3 regions of the Devosia sp. BK genome follow, and region 1 is predicted to be linked to each of the others. Evidence: predicted binding sites of a transcription regulator. Region 1 holds the regulator's gene; each other region holds the start of a gene.
What was found. The regulator LexA, encoded in region 1, represses DNA repair genes until DNA is damaged. The targets are predictions, from matches to a motif close to TGTTCNNNNTGTGTTCNG.
Positions count from the first base shown of each region.

Region 2: a site for LexA is predicted at 4,286-4,303, ahead of DevBK_RS13905 (YifB family Mg chelatase-like AAA ATPase). Genes of this name have one in related genera too.
Region 3: a site for LexA is predicted at 4,084-4,101, ahead of DevBK_RS17575 (putative DNA modification/repair radical SAM protein). Genes of this name have one in related genera too.

Region 1 is NZ_JAIMBX010000001.1:950,323-955,428, forward strand. Features, by position in the region: gene DevBK_RS04600 (IlvD/Edd family dehydratase) at 1-1,490, shown strand, start outside; gene DevBK_RS04605 (nuclear transport factor 2 family protein) at 2,206-2,586, opposite strand; gene lexA (transcriptional repressor LexA) at 2,586-3,299, opposite strand; gene DevBK_RS04615 (HIT family protein) at 3,443-3,862, opposite strand; gene DevBK_RS04620 (hypothetical protein) at 3,872-4,999, opposite strand; gene DevBK_RS04625 (GNAT family N-acetyltransferase) at 5,059-5,106, opposite strand, start outside.
Region 2 is NZ_JAIMBX010000002.1:394,233-399,338, reverse strand. Features, by position in the region: gene DevBK_RS13925 (aldose epimerase family protein) at 1-703, shown strand, start outside; gene DevBK_RS13920 (YafY family protein) at 832-1,533, shown strand; gene DevBK_RS13915 (NUDIX domain-containing protein) at 1,585-2,037, opposite strand; gene DevBK_RS13910 (DUF1294 domain-containing protein) at 2,069-2,713, opposite strand; gene DevBK_RS13905 (YifB family Mg chelatase-like AAA ATPase) at 2,710-4,236, opposite strand; gene DevBK_RS13900 (GH25 family lysozyme) at 4,414-5,106, shown strand, end outside.
Region 3 is NZ_JAIMBX010000003.1:408,571-413,676, reverse strand. Features, by position in the region: gene DevBK_RS17590 (zinc-dependent alcohol dehydrogenase family protein) at 34-1,164, shown strand; tRNA gene DevBK_RS17585 (tRNA-Phe) at 1,291-1,366, shown strand; gene DevBK_RS17580 (UdgX family uracil-DNA binding protein) at 1,403-2,845, opposite strand; gene DevBK_RS17575 (putative DNA modification/repair radical SAM protein) at 2,845-4,083, opposite strand; gene DevBK_RS17570 (putative quinol monooxygenase) at 4,248-4,568, shown strand; gene DevBK_RS17565 (hypothetical protein) at 4,628-4,861, shown strand; gene DevBK_RS17560 (ring-cleaving dioxygenase) at 4,978-5,106, shown strand, end outside.

The sequences.
Region 1 (5,106 bases):
GCAACCTCGCCTATCTCGGCCTCGTCGAAGTGCTTTATGGCTACCCGCTTGATGGCGTGGTGCTGACCATTGGTTGCGACAAGACGACCCCGGCCATGCTGATGGGCGCGGCGACCGTGAACATCCCGGCGATCGCGCTGTCGGTCGGGCCCATGCTCAATGGCTGGCACAAGGGCGAACGCACGGGTTCCGGCACGATCGTCTGGAAGGCGCGCCAGATGATGGCGGCGGGCGAGATCGACTATGCGCAGTTCATTGAACTCGTCGCGTCGTCGGCGCCGTCGACCGGCTATTGCAACACGATGGGTACGGCGACGACGATGAACTCGCTGGCCGAGTCGCTCGGCATGCAGTTGCCGGGCTCGGCAGCTATTCCCGCGCCGTATCGCGACCGCCAGGAAATGGCCTACCGGACCGGCAAGCGCATCGTCGACATGGTGCACGAGGATCTGAAACCCTCGGACATCCTGACTAAGGACAACTTCATCAACACCATCGTCGTCAATTCGGCGATCGGTGGCTCGACCAATGCGCCGATCCATATCCAGGCCATCGCCAAGCATATCGGCGTCGAGCTGGAACTGCAGGACTTCCAGACCTACGGCCACAAGGTGCCGCTCTTGGTGAACCTGCAGCCGGCTGGCGAATATCTCGGCGAAGATTACTACCATGCCGGCGGTGTGCCGGCGGTGGTAAACGAGCTGATGAAGCAGGGTCTCATTCGCGAGAACGCTCCGACCGTCAACGGCAAGACCATTGGCGAGAATTGCCGCAACACGACGATCCAGGACGATAAGGTCATCCGCCACTTCGACAATCCGCTCAAGGTGGATGCCGGCTTCCTCGTGCTGCGCGGCAATCTCTTTGACAGCGCGATCATGAAGACCAGCGTGATCTCGTCCGAGTTCCGTGAGCGCTACCTCGCCAATCCCGAGCATCCCGGCATGTTCGAAGGCAAGGCGGTGGTGTTCGATGGCCCTGAGGACTATCACCACCGCATCGACGATCCGGCGCTCGATATCGACGAAAACACGCTGCTCTTCATGCGCGGCGCTGGTCCGATCGGCTATCCGGGTGCGGCAGAAGTCGTCAACATGCGGCCGCCGGCCTACCTCATCAAGAAGGGCATCCATTCGCTCGCCTGTATCGGTGACGGCCGTCAGTCAGGCACGTCGGGTTCGCCTTCTATCCTCAATGCGTCTCCGGAAGCAGCTGCAGGCGGTAACCTTGCGATCCTCAAGACTGGTGACCGCGTCCGCATCGATCTGAACAAGGGCGAAGCCGATATCCTGATCTCGGCCGAAGAAATCGCGACCCGTCGCGCGGCGCTCGAGGCTGAAGGCGGCTACAAGTATCCCAAGCACCAGACGCCGTGGCAGGAAATCCAGCGCGGTATCGTCGGCCAGCTCGGCGAAGGCGCGATCCTGAAACCGGCTGAAAAGTACCAGCGGATTGCGCAGACAGAAGGCCTGCCAAGGGATAACCACTAGGATCGACCGTCATTCGGCCGATGCTGGTCTGCAAATGCCGGTCTCTTGCGCTTCCGGTGCTCACGTACTGATGTACGCTGCGCGCCGGTTCTCAGAGACCGACATTTTCGCCTCAGCCTAGGCCGACTACCGGCCAATCCTTCGGTGACCGAGTTAAAGGCCGGGCAGCACAGAGTGCCGCCCGGCCTTTTTTTTGGCTGACGGTTTTTCACGGTGACGGGCGGCCATTGGCTCTACCTGTTTAGACATTGGGAGCCAAAGGCCGCCGGTCACAGGATCCGGAGTTTGCAGCAGGTCCGGGATCAGGCGCGAACGTTATTTCGGTCGCGGCTGCCGTATTTCAACTCCCCGCCCGGATAGGCGCCCCCATCCACCGGCCATTCCGCCCGACCCTGCGTGGGAGCCGTGTGACTGGCGGAATGGGGAGAGTATGGGCGAGGTTTTGGGGAGCGGGGAGAAGATGGATAAGTATTTTGGGGTTTTGGGGTTTACCCCACCTAGCTTGCCATTCGGGCATAGCCCTCATGGCCCTCTCTCCTGAAGTTGCGCCACTGGCGCAATTTTGCCTGCGGCCGGATCGAAGCCATTAGTAGGAGGAGGGACGCATCGAGTTTGCCTAAGTGACAGCCCTTTTCACCGCTGAGATATGAAATCCGCTGCTGCAGGCTAATCGCACTCGGCGTAGAAACGCGATCGAGACTAAAGAATGTCACGCTCAATCCGGATAAGAGCTTAGATGTTCGTGGATGATGCGCCAAGCATCACCGCGCTTGGCGAGCACCGTGGTGCCTCGTCCTGATCCTTCGGCGTCTTTGCCATCGACCACAGCGCGCCAACAGAACCGATAGGTGCAGCTCGCTGCCGTGTCGCCGTCCGCGATCCAGGTGAGGTCTTCAAGCCAGTACGTCTCGTTCTCAAGACGCTGCCATGTTCGTTCGAAGGCACTGCGAATGGCATCGATGCCGGTGAAACTGCCTGAACTGAACCAGAAGACTGCATCGGAATCGATCAGCGGGACCAGCAATGAAAAGTCGTGATGGTTGATCAGGTCGGCATAAGCCGCCATCACCGTTTTGGGTGTGGCGGCGCCGGGCATTAGTATTTGCGGAGGAGGCCGACGAGGCGGCCTTGAACTTTCACGCGATCCGGCGGGAAGATGCGGGTCTCGTAGGCCGGGTTGGCAGCTTCGAGTGCGATAGTGTTGCCCTTGCGCCGGAGGCGTTTGAGGGTGGCCTCTTCGTCATCGACCAAGGCGACGATGATTTCTCCAGTGCTGGCCTGATCCTGTTTTTTGATAACGACCGTGTCGCCATCGAAAATGCCGGCGTCGATCATGGAGTCGCCGCGGACTTCCAACGCATAGTGTTCGCCCGCGCCAAGCATTTCAGGCGGGACCTGAATGGTGTGGGAATGAGTCTGGATCGCCTCGATGGGCGTACCGGCAGCGATGCGCCCCATGACGGGAATGGAGATCGGTCGGGCATAATCCTCGGCGGCGATACCGCGTGGCTGGGGCGCGCTAACTTTTCCGAGGCTGCCTTCGATAACCGACGGTTCAAACTTGGCTTTGCGCCCGCCGAGGGATGGGTTCATGGAATCCGGCAGCTTGACGACCTCGAGGGCTCTCGCCCGGTTGGGCAGGCGGCGGATGAAGCCACGCTCTTCGAGCGCAGTGATCAACCGATGGATGCCTGACTTCGACGCTAAATCCAGCGCATCCTTCATTTCGTCGAAGGATGGGGGAATGCCGCTTTCCTTCATCCGTTCGTGGATGAACATCAGCAATTCGTGTTGTTTGCGCGTCAGCATCGCCGGTGAGCCCTAGAATCGGAACGGATACGGAACGACTATATGTGTTCCGTCTATGTTCCGCAAGAGTCTCCCATCTTTGCCAAATAGAGGCGCAGTAGAGATTCTCGCTTTCGCCGGAAGACGTCGCGTCAGCGGCAAGACTAGAGCACGGCGGCGAGGTCTTTCGCCAGTTGGGCGAGTTCGGCGTCGTCAGCACGGCCGCTGGCATGGGCGCCGAGGGCGGTGCCCTCGTAGGCAGGGATCAGATGGAAATGGAGATGAAAGACGGTCTGGCCAGCCGGGGCCTCGTTGAACTGGGCGAGGCGGATGCCGTCGGCTTTCGTTACAGTCTGCAGGGCCTTGGCGACGCGTTGGACGAGCGGCATCACCGCCGAAAGGGCCGCGGGATCGGCATCGAGAAGGTTACGCGATGGGGCCTTGGGAATTACGAGGGTGTGACCCTTGGACTGCGGAAAAATGTCGAGCATGACGAGGGCCGTGTCGTCCTCGTAGACCTTGTGGCAAGGTAGTTCGCCCTTGAGGATTTTGGCGAAGATATTGGTTGGGTCGTAGGTCATCAAAGCCTCGGATTATTCGGCAGCGGCGAGCGCTTCGTCGCCGGCATTGTTGGCATATCGGAAGCGGAAGAAATTGAGGACGGCAAGGCCGGTAAGGGTCACCGGTACATATTTGAAGCCGCGGGTGATGAAGAAGAGAGCGATGCCGACCGCCGTTTCCGCCGACATCGCGCCCTTGCCCATGGCGGAGGTGAAGGAGGAGGGGACAATGTGGCGATAGATGAGGTCGTCGGAGCGATAATAGTGGCGGGCGCGGGCAGCGAAGGCGCGCTTCGAACTGGAATAATCGCGCAATTCATCCATGCCCATATCGCCGTGAAATTCGACCTCGGAGCCGAGCGCCCAGACCTCCGGCGCGAGGAGCCTATCCTTGCCCATGAGGGTGAAGCGCTCGATCAGGTCGCGAAACGTGACGTAATTGGCGTTCCAGCAATCGTCCGTTTTGGCGCCGTGCGAAAGGATCAGAACGTCGGCGCGCGCGAGCTTTTCGTCCATCGCGGCGTAATTTCCGGCGGTGAAATCGACGCCGGACTTTGCCGTTTCGACAATGCCGCCCCGCTTTTCGAGTGCTTTGACCATGGCCGAGCCGAAGGCGCCGCTTGCGCCGGTGATGAGGAAGCGCCGGCCAGCAATCTGGCAGGTGGTGCCGACCAGGAGATCAAAGGTGTTGGCAAAGGACGAGAAGAAATTGTGCGGATAGACGTGGTGCATCGCGTGGTAATTGTTGTTTACCCACAAGAGGCCCTGTTTGCCGCCCACGCGGTCCATCGACATGTGATTGTAGTCGAGCCCTTCCTCGCGAAGGGTCAGGGCGAACATGACCGTGCGGATGACGGCAACGACGGCCACGGGCTGCCAGGGCAGCGCCAGGAGGAACAGCGCGATTGCGGCCATCGAGGTAAAGTATTCGGGCAGGACGTGAAACCAGATATTCTGGCGGGCATAGGCCGGATTGACCTGCATATCGAGGCCAAGGAATTTATGGTGGACCCAGTGCCAGGACGAGAAGGTGCGCAGCAGCGGGATCTCGGAATTTTCCCAGCGGTGCAGCAGCCAGTGCAGGGTGTCGAACAGGGTCGTTGCCACTACGAAGACGAGAAGGGCTTCGAGAATGAAGGCTACGACATCCCACAAATCCATTAGTCCCGGGTCTCCTGATCACTTGATGCGCGCTGTCTAGCACAATCGATCGGCTGGGGCTAACGCTCCTGCCGATCGCCGCGCCGGTATGGCGTAAACCCTTCAAG
Region 2 (5,106 bases), on a different contig from region 1:
TCATGGCGGAGCCGAGGGTCTCGGACGCCAGGTCTGGACGGGCCAAGTCGACAATGCCAACAATGCCGTGCGCTTCACCCATTTTTCGCCTGATGGCGCCATGGGTTATCCGGGCAATGTCAATTTCTCGGCGACTTACAGCCTTCGCGGCAATACTCTTCATCTGGAGCTGGCGGCGACGACCGATCGCGCCACGCCGATCAGTTTGGTACAGCACCAGTATTTCAATCTCGGCACGGCCGACACTGTTCTCGACCACACGATCCAGATCAATTCGAGCGCCTATACCGAACTGGGCGACGATCTTGCGCCGACCGGGGCCATTCTGCCATCTAAGGGCACGATCTATGATCTGCGCCAGCCGCGCACAATGCGCGATGCCAATGGCGCGCCGGTCGATTATGACATGGGCCTTGTGCTCGACACGGGCCGCAAGCATGCCGACCCAATCGCGACTGTGGTGTCGCCCGACAAGGATCTGACCCTCAAGATCTGGTCTGATCGCCCGGGTGTTCAGGTCTATAATGGCGTTTGGACCGACATTACGGTACCGGGGCTTGGCGGCAAGACCTATCAGAAACATGCCGGCTTCTGCCTTGAAGATCAGTGCTTTGCCGATGCCGTGCACAATCCGCATTTCCCCAATGTCATCCACTCACCCGAGCGGCCCTATAGCCATTGGTGCGATATCGAGATCGCTTGATTTTTGGGGCTGTTAGCAGCGTGAGCCGAACCCGATGAGGTCGCCCTTGGGCGGCCTTTTCTTTTGCCGCTAGTGGATTTCTACGCCAGAATCTGCCATCCCGTTCCTTCTCTGTTCACGAGGGCGTCATGGACAAGACCGAGCGACTATTTGCCATCATGGATGCGCTGCGGCGGCATCGGCGGCCGGTGACGGCAGCGGCCTTGGCCGAGGAACAGGGCGTTTCCGTCCGCACGCTTTATCGCGATATCCAGACACTAATCGGGCTTGGGGCACCGATCGATGGCGAGGCAGGGATTGGCTATATGCTCAAACCTGGCTTCTTCCTGCCGCCGCTGATGTTTTCGGCCGAAGAGCTTGAGGCGCTGGTGCTGGGCGCGCGTTGGGTCGGGACACAGCCCGACGATGGCTTGAGCGCTGCCGCACAAAACGCGCTCGCCAAGATCGCCACCGCATCGCCGGAAGATTTGCGCGATCGGATCAGCGACACCGCGCTTTGGCCAATGGCGCAATGGGGCGGACGCAAGCCTATTCCCGTGCTGGGAGAGATCCGCCTCGCCATGCGACAGGAGCGGGCGGTGACCATCGACTATCAGGACGAGCAAGGGCGGGCGACGTCGCGCACGCTTTGGCCGGTGGGTCTCGCTTTTTACGAGGGTAAGCAGACCATTGCCGCCTGGTGTCTATTGCGGCAGAATTTCCGCAATTTTCGCACCGACCGCATCATCAATCTGGTCGTGACCGATGAGCGCTATGGCAAGCGCCGCACCGTGCTCGAACGCGAATGGCGCGACAGCTGGGTAAATGATCGCCGCAATGACGACACGTAACGCTTTGGATTCACGTGAAACACGGCAGCCGTAAAGGCAAGTCGCTGCGAGCTAGAAAATAGACTGGCGCAGCGGGAGTTTTATCGGCGTGGGAAAGCCTGTTGTACGGTCGGTCCAGAAACGATCGCGGAGCATTTCCGGAAAGACATGGCCCTTGGGGAGGTCATGCTGCCCGAACCAACCGGCTTCGCTAATGCTCTCGCCCAAGGCGGGATTGGCGGTGATATCGATCTCACCGGAAATGAAGCGCGCGAGAAACCAGAATTTCACCACCCGGCCCCAGCCATCGACCAACTCGTCGATATAAGCAAGATTTTGCGCCATGACGCGGAGGCCGGTTTCTTCGAAAGCCTCGCGTTCTGCGGCTTGCCAGAGTTCTTCGCTGCCTTCGACGCCGCCCCCGGGACCAGCCCAGAAATCATGCTTGCCAGCGCGATAGTGACGAACGAGGAGAATTTTGTCGTCGCGCATGGCCAGAACGCCGGCCGAAATGCGATGGCGCATAAAAATCTCCTCAAACTCTGCTTCACGTGAATCACTGACCCACCAATACAGCATGAAGCGTCGCGGGTAGTGCTTCGAGTTTGATTTCGCCAAGGGCAAGTCCAGCGAGCAGCGCAAGATGGACGAAACCGATCATGAGTGTCGCAAACATAAAGCGCGTTTTGCGCGTCTTGTGCCGGAAAATTGCCTGGCCCAGGAGGCCGCCAATGATGCCAAAGGCAAGATCGAGACCATGCAAAGTGGCTTCGCTGACCCGCCAGGCTTGCGCTTCCGCCGCGCGCTTATCCAGCCAATAGATACAAAATGTCAGCACGCCGCCGGCGGCGTAGGGCAGGAGCAGGAAGCCGGCATGTGGATCATGCCAGATGAGGTAGGCCAAGAGACCTAAGAGACTCAGCGCGAGGATGAGCTGCCAATCGAGCTCGCGCCTGGTTTGGCTCCGGCGCGCTTGCGGCGTAATCGGATTGGCACCTGCAATGGTGACAGAGCGTGCCTCAAGCTGTTGTTTCTCGCCCTTGCGCGCAGCGAAATAGACCACGTCGCCGACGCGCGGGCGTGTCGCGATCCTCATGATGGATGAGATGTGGACGAAATAGCGCTGCCCATCGTCGCCCGCGATGAAGCCGAAGCCACGCGCATCATTCCAGTGAACCAGTTCACCGCGGAGATTGCTCACGCAGCACCAAAATTGAGACGATAGCTTAGGGCTTCCGCGATGTGCGGACGCGCGACTTTTTCAGCATTGGCCAGATCAGCCAAGGTGCGGGCAACCTTGAGAACACGATGATAGGCGCGCGCGGAGAGATTGTAGCGCTCGGCCGCCATGAGCAGCAGCGTTTGACTATCACGGTCGGGCTTGACAAGTTTTTCGATCAGCGTTGAACTGGCGGCCGCATTGGTCAGCACATCTGGCGCACCGGCCGCCTCATACCGCTCGCGCTGACGCACGCGGGCCATGACTACGCGCTGGGCAACGATAGACGATGGCTCGGCGGTGGGCGCAGAGCCGATCATGTCCGTCGCGGAGACGGCTGGAACATCGATGCGAATGTCGATGCGATCAAGAAATGGTCCGGAAATGCGCGACTGATAATCGGCGGCGCAGGCGTCGCCGCGCTTGCAAGTGTGGCCAGGCGTGCCGGCCATGCCGCATTTGCAGGGGTTCATGGCGGCGATGAGCTGGAAGCGGCTCGGGTAAGTGACGCGGGCATTGGCACGGGCAATGACCATTTCACCGCTTTCGAGCGGTTGGCGGAGACTATCGAGGACACTGGGCGCGAATTCGGGCAGCTCATCGAGAAACAGGACGCCGTTGTGGGCAAGGCTCGCTTCCCCCGGCCGCACTTTTAGGCCACCGCCAACCAGCGCGGCCATCGAAGCTGAATGATGCGGGGCGCGGAACGGGCGTCTATCCGACAGGGCGCCACCCGCCAGTTCGCCAGCGATCGACTGGATCATCGAGATATCGAGCAATTCGCGCGGCTCAAGCGGCGGCAGAATCGAGGGCAATCGCGCCGCCAGCATAGATTTGCCGGCGCCGGGCGGACCGACCAAAAGAAGATTATGACCACCGGCTGCCGCAACTTCGAGCGCCCGCCGCGCCACGGCCTGGCCGCGGACATCGGCCAGATCAGGCATTGTGCCGGCATCGATCAGGCGCTGCACCGGACGCGGCCGAGCCTGCAATTGCCGGCCGACGAGATGATTGGCAAGGGAGAGAAGACTATCGGCCGCGACGATATCGATGTCGTCATTGGCCCAGGCTGCCTCGGGGCCAGATGCCGTTGGGCAGATAATGCCCAATCCCCGGGCCGTGGCGGCTATGGCAGCAGGAAGAACGCCGCCAACATGAGCCAGACGGCCATCAAGGCCGAGTTCACCAAGCACCAGATAGCGATCGAGCGCATCCTGCGGGATCGCGCCGATGGCAGCCATCAGGCCCAGAGCGATGGGGAGATCATAGTGGCTCCCTTCCTTGGGCAGATCGGCTGGGGCGAGATTGACCGTGATGCGTTTGGGCGGCAGGCCGAGGCCAGAAGCGACAAGCGCTGCGCGAACGCGCTCACTTGATTCCTTTACCGCCTTATCGGGCAGGCCAACCATCAGAAACTTGGAAAGACCAGGCGCGATCTGCACCTGGACATCGACCGGCACCGCCTCGATGCCGTTAAAGGCGACTGTGGCAACACGCGTAACCATGAACAAGGCCCCCACCTCAAGCAACGCTAACAGAAGAACCGCATCAGTCAAGAACGGAGAGCGAACAGAAGATGGCTCGTTAACCATGTTCACTGCCACATTGGTTACCCTAAACGTCCATTAACCCCGACATGTTGAATCAAAGGCTCTGATTGTCTTTCTAAGTCGAGTGTGTTGATGGCCCGCACCTTTCGTTTGCCCGCCTCTGTTTCCGCTCTGTTGCGCCATGCTGTGATGGGCCTGACAGTGGCAGCACTGGCAGCATGCGCGACCGGCGGCGGGCTTTATGGCGCCATTCCGGGAGATAATCGGCCCCATGCCGGTGTCGATCGCGCCCGCGGCATGCCGGTGCAAGGCATCGACGTCGCGCGCTATCAGGAAAATATCGATTTCGACCGGGCACGCGCGGGCGGCACCCACTTCGTATTCATGAAGGCGACGGAAGGGAAGGACTATGTCGATCCCAATTTCCGCACCAATTGGGAGCGGGCGCGCAATGCCGGCATGCCGCGCGGCGCCTATCACTTCATGACCTGGTGTTCACCGGCGTCAGAGCAGGCCAATTGGTTCGTGCAGAACGTGCCGGCCGATCCAAGCGCCCTGCCACCCGTGCTCGACCTCGAATGGAACAATCATTCAAGCTGCACGGTAAAGCCGAGCAAGGCCGATGCGCTCGAAAAAATCCGGCTCATGCTCGATGTGATGGAGCGCCATACCGGCAAGCTGCCGATCATCTATACCGACATGAACTTCCACCGCGATATCCTCGCCGGTGAATATTTTCCGAACACGTTTTGGCTGCGCTCGACCGCTGCCGAGCCGCATGAGCGCTACGAAAACCGCACCTGGACTTTCTGGCAATATACCCAG
Region 3 (5,106 bases), on a different contig from region 1:
TGTTGGCTGGACCGCAGAGTAAAGAAATCACTCATGAAAATTCGCGCTGCCATTCTCGAGCAATCCGGTCTTTCCGCGCCATACGCGAGCTCGAAACCCCTGCGGATCGGGGAGATTGAACTCAGCGGGCCGGGTCAGGGCGAGGTTCTGGTGAAAGTCATGGCGGCGGGGCTTTGCCACTCCGATCTTTCTGTCATCGACGGCAATCGGCCGCGGCCTTTGCCTATGGTTTTGGGGCACGAAGCGGCGGGGATAATTGAGGCGCTGGGGCCGGGGATAGATGATTTTGCGGTTGGCGATCACGTGGTCTTCGTTTTCGTGCCGAGCTGCGGGTCGTGTGAATGCTGCTCGGATGGACACCCTGCCCTCTGTATTCCAGGCGCGGCGGCCAATGGCGCCGGGGTGTTGCTGTCTGGCGAGCGGCGACTGCATGAGCATGACCACGCGCTCAATCATCATCTCGGCGTTTCGGCCTTTGCCGAATATGCGACCGTATCGCGGCGCTCATTGGTCAAAATCGACAAGTCGCTTCCCTTTGAGGAAGCGGCGCTTTTCGGCTGCGCCGTGCTGACAGGCGTCGGCGCCGTCTTCAATGGGGCCAAGGTGGCGCCAGGCGATAAGGTCGCGGTCATTGGGCTTGGCGGCGTCGGCATGGCGGCGCTGATGGGCGCCAAGGCGGCGGGAGCCGAGCAGATCGTCGCCGTGGACCTGTCACGCGAAAAGCTCGATCTGGCGCTGAGCATGGGCGCGACGGATGTCTTTCAGGCCACCGCAGAGGGTGTCGTCGACGCCATCAAAGAGGCGACGCATGGCGGGGTCGATCATGCCATTGAGCTCGCAGGCTCAGTGGCGGCGCTGCAGACCGGTTATCAGATCATTCGGCGCGGCGGGCAATTGACGACGGGTGGCTTGCCGGCACCAACGGCGAGCTTCGCCTTCTCGCCCGTCAATCTCGTCGCCGAAGAAAAAACCATACGCGGCAGCTATTTGGGCTCATGCGTGCCAGCGCGAGACATTCCGCGCTTCGTGCGGCTTTACAAGCGCGGCATCCTGCCGGTGAACCGCTTGCTGTCCGAGGTCATGCCGCTCAGCGAGATCAATGCAGGCTTTGACAAATTGCGAGAGGGAAGCCTGCTGCGCGGCGTCGTCACCATGGGGCATTAAGCCCTTGGCCGGCCGACACTTCTCGGCCGGCACTTAAAGATTTCCACAGTTACTCTTATCGCTTGCACGCAAAAATCACTTACCCTATAAGGCCGATGGCTTGCAGCTCAGTGCTGCGAATAGAATGCCCGAGTAGCTCAGTTGGTAGAGCAGCGGATTGAAAATCCGCGTGTCACTGGTTCGATTCCGGTCTCGGGCACCACTCTTTTCCCTTACATTTTCAACTGTCTAGCCGCCCTCACGCTGCGTGCAGCTTTTCCATGTGGTCGCGGATCAGCGCGAGGTCGGCATCGAACTTGGCGCTTTCTTCTCGCTTTTTTTGTGGGTCGGGAATGCGGAGGAGATAGGAGGGGTGGTTGGTGATGAAGAGCACGGCGCCATCTTCGAGCGGGATCGGCTGACCGCGCATCTTTGAGATCGTAACCGCTTTGCCCAGAAGGCTTTGGGCCGCGCTGGCGCCGAGGGCGACGACGATCTTGGGTTTCAGAAAATCGCGCTCGAGATTAAGCCAGAAGCGGCAGGCCTGGATTTCACCGGCATTGGGCTTTTGGTGGATGCGGCGCTTGCCGCGTGGCTCGAACTTGAAGTGCTTTACCGCATTGGTGACATAAAGGCGGCTGCGGTCTATGCCGGCCTTTTCCATAGCTTCGTCAAAGACTTGACCGGCAGGACCGATGAACGGGCGACCAGCGAGATCCTCTTGGTCGCCGGGCTGCTCGCCAACGAACATGACCTCAGCCTGGGCAGGGCCTTCGCCAAAGACCGGTTGCGTGGCGTGCTCGTAAAGCGGACACCGGCGGCAGCCGCCAATCGCCTCTGCAGCATCGCTAAGCGATTGAATATCCTTAGCTTCTTCCTCGACCTTATGCGCTTTTTGGCGCGTGTGGCGTGCGGGCGGCTGGGTCGCGGCGCGGGCGATCATGTCCTGCTCCATTTGCCTGGCATTGCGGATCAAGGGAGCAATGCGGGCCGCTTCGGGCAGGTTGCGCCAATATTTCATCGGCATTTCCGACTTCATCATCGCGACCTTGAGGCGGGCCGGATTGAAGATGGAATCGTAATAGGTCTGCCAATCATCCTCCACCGCATCCTCGGCGGGGATATCTTTCTTCGAGCCACCGGGACCGAAGCGCAGATTTTCCTTGTCCCAAAAGGCACTTGAATAGGGTGTGACGATACCCCAAACCATGCCTGCAAAGCGGCGAGTAAAGAAAGGCGCAGTGGCTTCGAGGGTATAATGTTCGGGCTCGAACCAGGCGATGTAGTGCTCTTCTTCGGCGTCGGGAATGGCACGGAAGCGGACGAAAGCCTTCATCTTGTGCGCATCGCGACGCACTGCAGAGGCCAGTTTCGTTAACATTCCGGTATCGGCGTCAGCAGCATTAGCGAGAATTCGTGAATCCTGCTGCAGGCGCCAGAGCATCCGATAGAGCAGCGCGAAGCGTTCTGGCTCGGAATGCTGGATGACCGACCCGGCAAGCTCCATGAACTGGCGAGGGACGGAACCGATCGGACCATCGGTCTGTGGCAGCATGTCGTCGCCCGCTTCGAAGAGCCCGTTCTCTTCCGCCCCAACCCGCCAGACGACTTGCGAGGGTTTTAAGCCAGCCACGAGCAGGCGGCGCGCCTTGCTGCGCCACTCATCGAGATCATTAAGATGGTCGAGCCGGACGGACAGCATCAGAAAAGCTCGAGCTGTTTGGGCTGGGGCGTGAGCTTTTGCTTGAGCTTGATGTCGTCGGTGAGACCGCCGGGGGTCCAATCGGCTGCCGAGATGAAGGGACGCACCTTGTCGATCGAGGCTGTGAGGCGCGAGACGTCGGCAAGCGTCAGGCGATGATGGCGGCGCGAGGTGATGACGCGATCGACGGCACGGACGCCGAGGCCGGGAACGCGCAGCAGCATTTCGCGGTCGGCGCGATTGACGTCGACTGGGAAACTCTGGCGGGTTTTGAGCGCCCAGGCGAGCTTTGGATCGATATTGAGATCGAGATGACCGCCCTCCCCGCCCGCCACGATTTCGGGGACGTCGAAGCCATAAAAGCGAATGAGCCAATCGGCCTGGTAAAGGCGATGCTCGCGCATCAGCGGGGGCGGCGCGAGCGGCAGGCGCGATGAGGCGTCGGGGATGGGCGAGAAGGCGGAGTAATAAACGCGCTTGAGCCGATAGCCGGAGTAGAGGCCGGCGGCGCGCGTGAGGATGGCGCTGTCATCGGCCTTATCGGCGCCGACGATCATCTGGGTCGATTGTCCGGCGGGGGCAAACTTTTCGGGTTTGGCTTTTGACGGCTTATTGTCGGGTGTCGCTTCATCGAGCTTGCCACGCAGCCGTGCCATGGCGGTGCGGATTTCCGATGGACGCTTTTCCGGCGCGAAATGTTCGAGCGCGGAATCGGTGGGCATTTCGATATTGGTCGAGAGACGATCGGCCCATCGGCCAGCTTCGGCAAGAAGCTCGGGCGCTGCATTGGGAATGACTTTGAGGTGGATATAGCCGGCAAAAAGATGGACCTCGCGCAGAGTGCGTGCGACGCGGACCATTTCCTCCATCGTATAATCCGGAGAGCGGATGATGCCGGAGGAGAGGAAAAGTCCCTCGATGTAATTGCGCTTGTAAAAATCGAGGGTGAGGCGAACGACCTCATCGACCGAGAAGCGGGCGCGGGCGACGTTGGAAGACGAGCGATTGATGCAATAGGCGCAATCGTACACGCAGAAATTGGTCAGCAGTAGTTTCAGAAGAGAAATGCAGCGACCATCGGGCGCATAGGAATGGCAGATGCCGCTGCCTTCCGTCGAACCGATGCCGCCGGTCTTGGCACTATTGCGCTTTTCCGTGCCGCTGGAGGCGCAGGACGCATCGTATTTTGCAGCATCGGCAAGAATGGCGAGTTTTCGCGAGAGCGTCAGAGCAACCATTGTTCTTCCTTTGTTCTAGAAGTAGCGGCAGTCCGGCGCCCGTGCATGTGAAAAAGACATGTCTGAGGAAATTGTGATGAGGGACGGCTCGGGAGATTCCCGCTTCCGCGGGAATAACGCGGTGATAAAACGTGTCGCAGGAGATTGGCCGTGGAGACCGCATAATGGATATATTGAACAAACTGCCCGCCAACGAGCCTGTATCGCTGATTGCCGAATTTACCGCGCGGGAGGGCAAGGCGGAGGAAGTCGCTCTATTGCTCGCTGGGCTGGCCACCGATGTGCGCGCCGAGCCGGGCAATGTGGTGTTTGACACCTATCGTCGCTTCGACGCTCGGCAAAAATTCGTGGTCTACGAAATCTACAAAGACCGGGCGGCGTTCGAGGCGCATATTTCGGCAGAGTATGGCGCCGTGTTCAACGCCAAATTGCGGACGCTGATCGAGGAGCCCAATTCGGTGTTGACGTTTCTGAGCGCGGTCTGATCTTCAGGTGGCGTTTGGAAGGGTCTGTGCTATGCCCGGGGCAATTAGAGGGGCTGACCATGCCGACGCTTTATTTCGTTCAGGGTTTTAGACAGAAGGGCCGCAAGCTCGAGCCGGATATGCCGACAGCGCACAAATCCGCCGAGGCGGCGATTGCTTCGGCCGAGCGCATTGCGCCCTCGCGCGCCGGTATCTGGGCCTATTCGGCCGATGTCGATGTCGAAGCCGATACTTATGACGAGCCCAAAGTGCTCTTCAAGGCGGGGACGCTGCCTGCAGGGGTGGCCGACTAATCGTTCGGAAATCGACACCAGTGCGTTGCTATTGTCTTTCTTTGTCTAACGCGCCGTCTGCCATACATTCATGAGCGAAGACGGCGCCTGGCGCCGCGTGAATTGGGAGACATTACATGACCCTCGAACTTGGCGGCATCCACCACCTGACGGCAGTGACCGCCGACGCACCGCGCAACCTCAAATTTTACACCCAGACGCTCGGCATGCGCCTCATCAAGAAGACGGTGAACCAGGACGACACC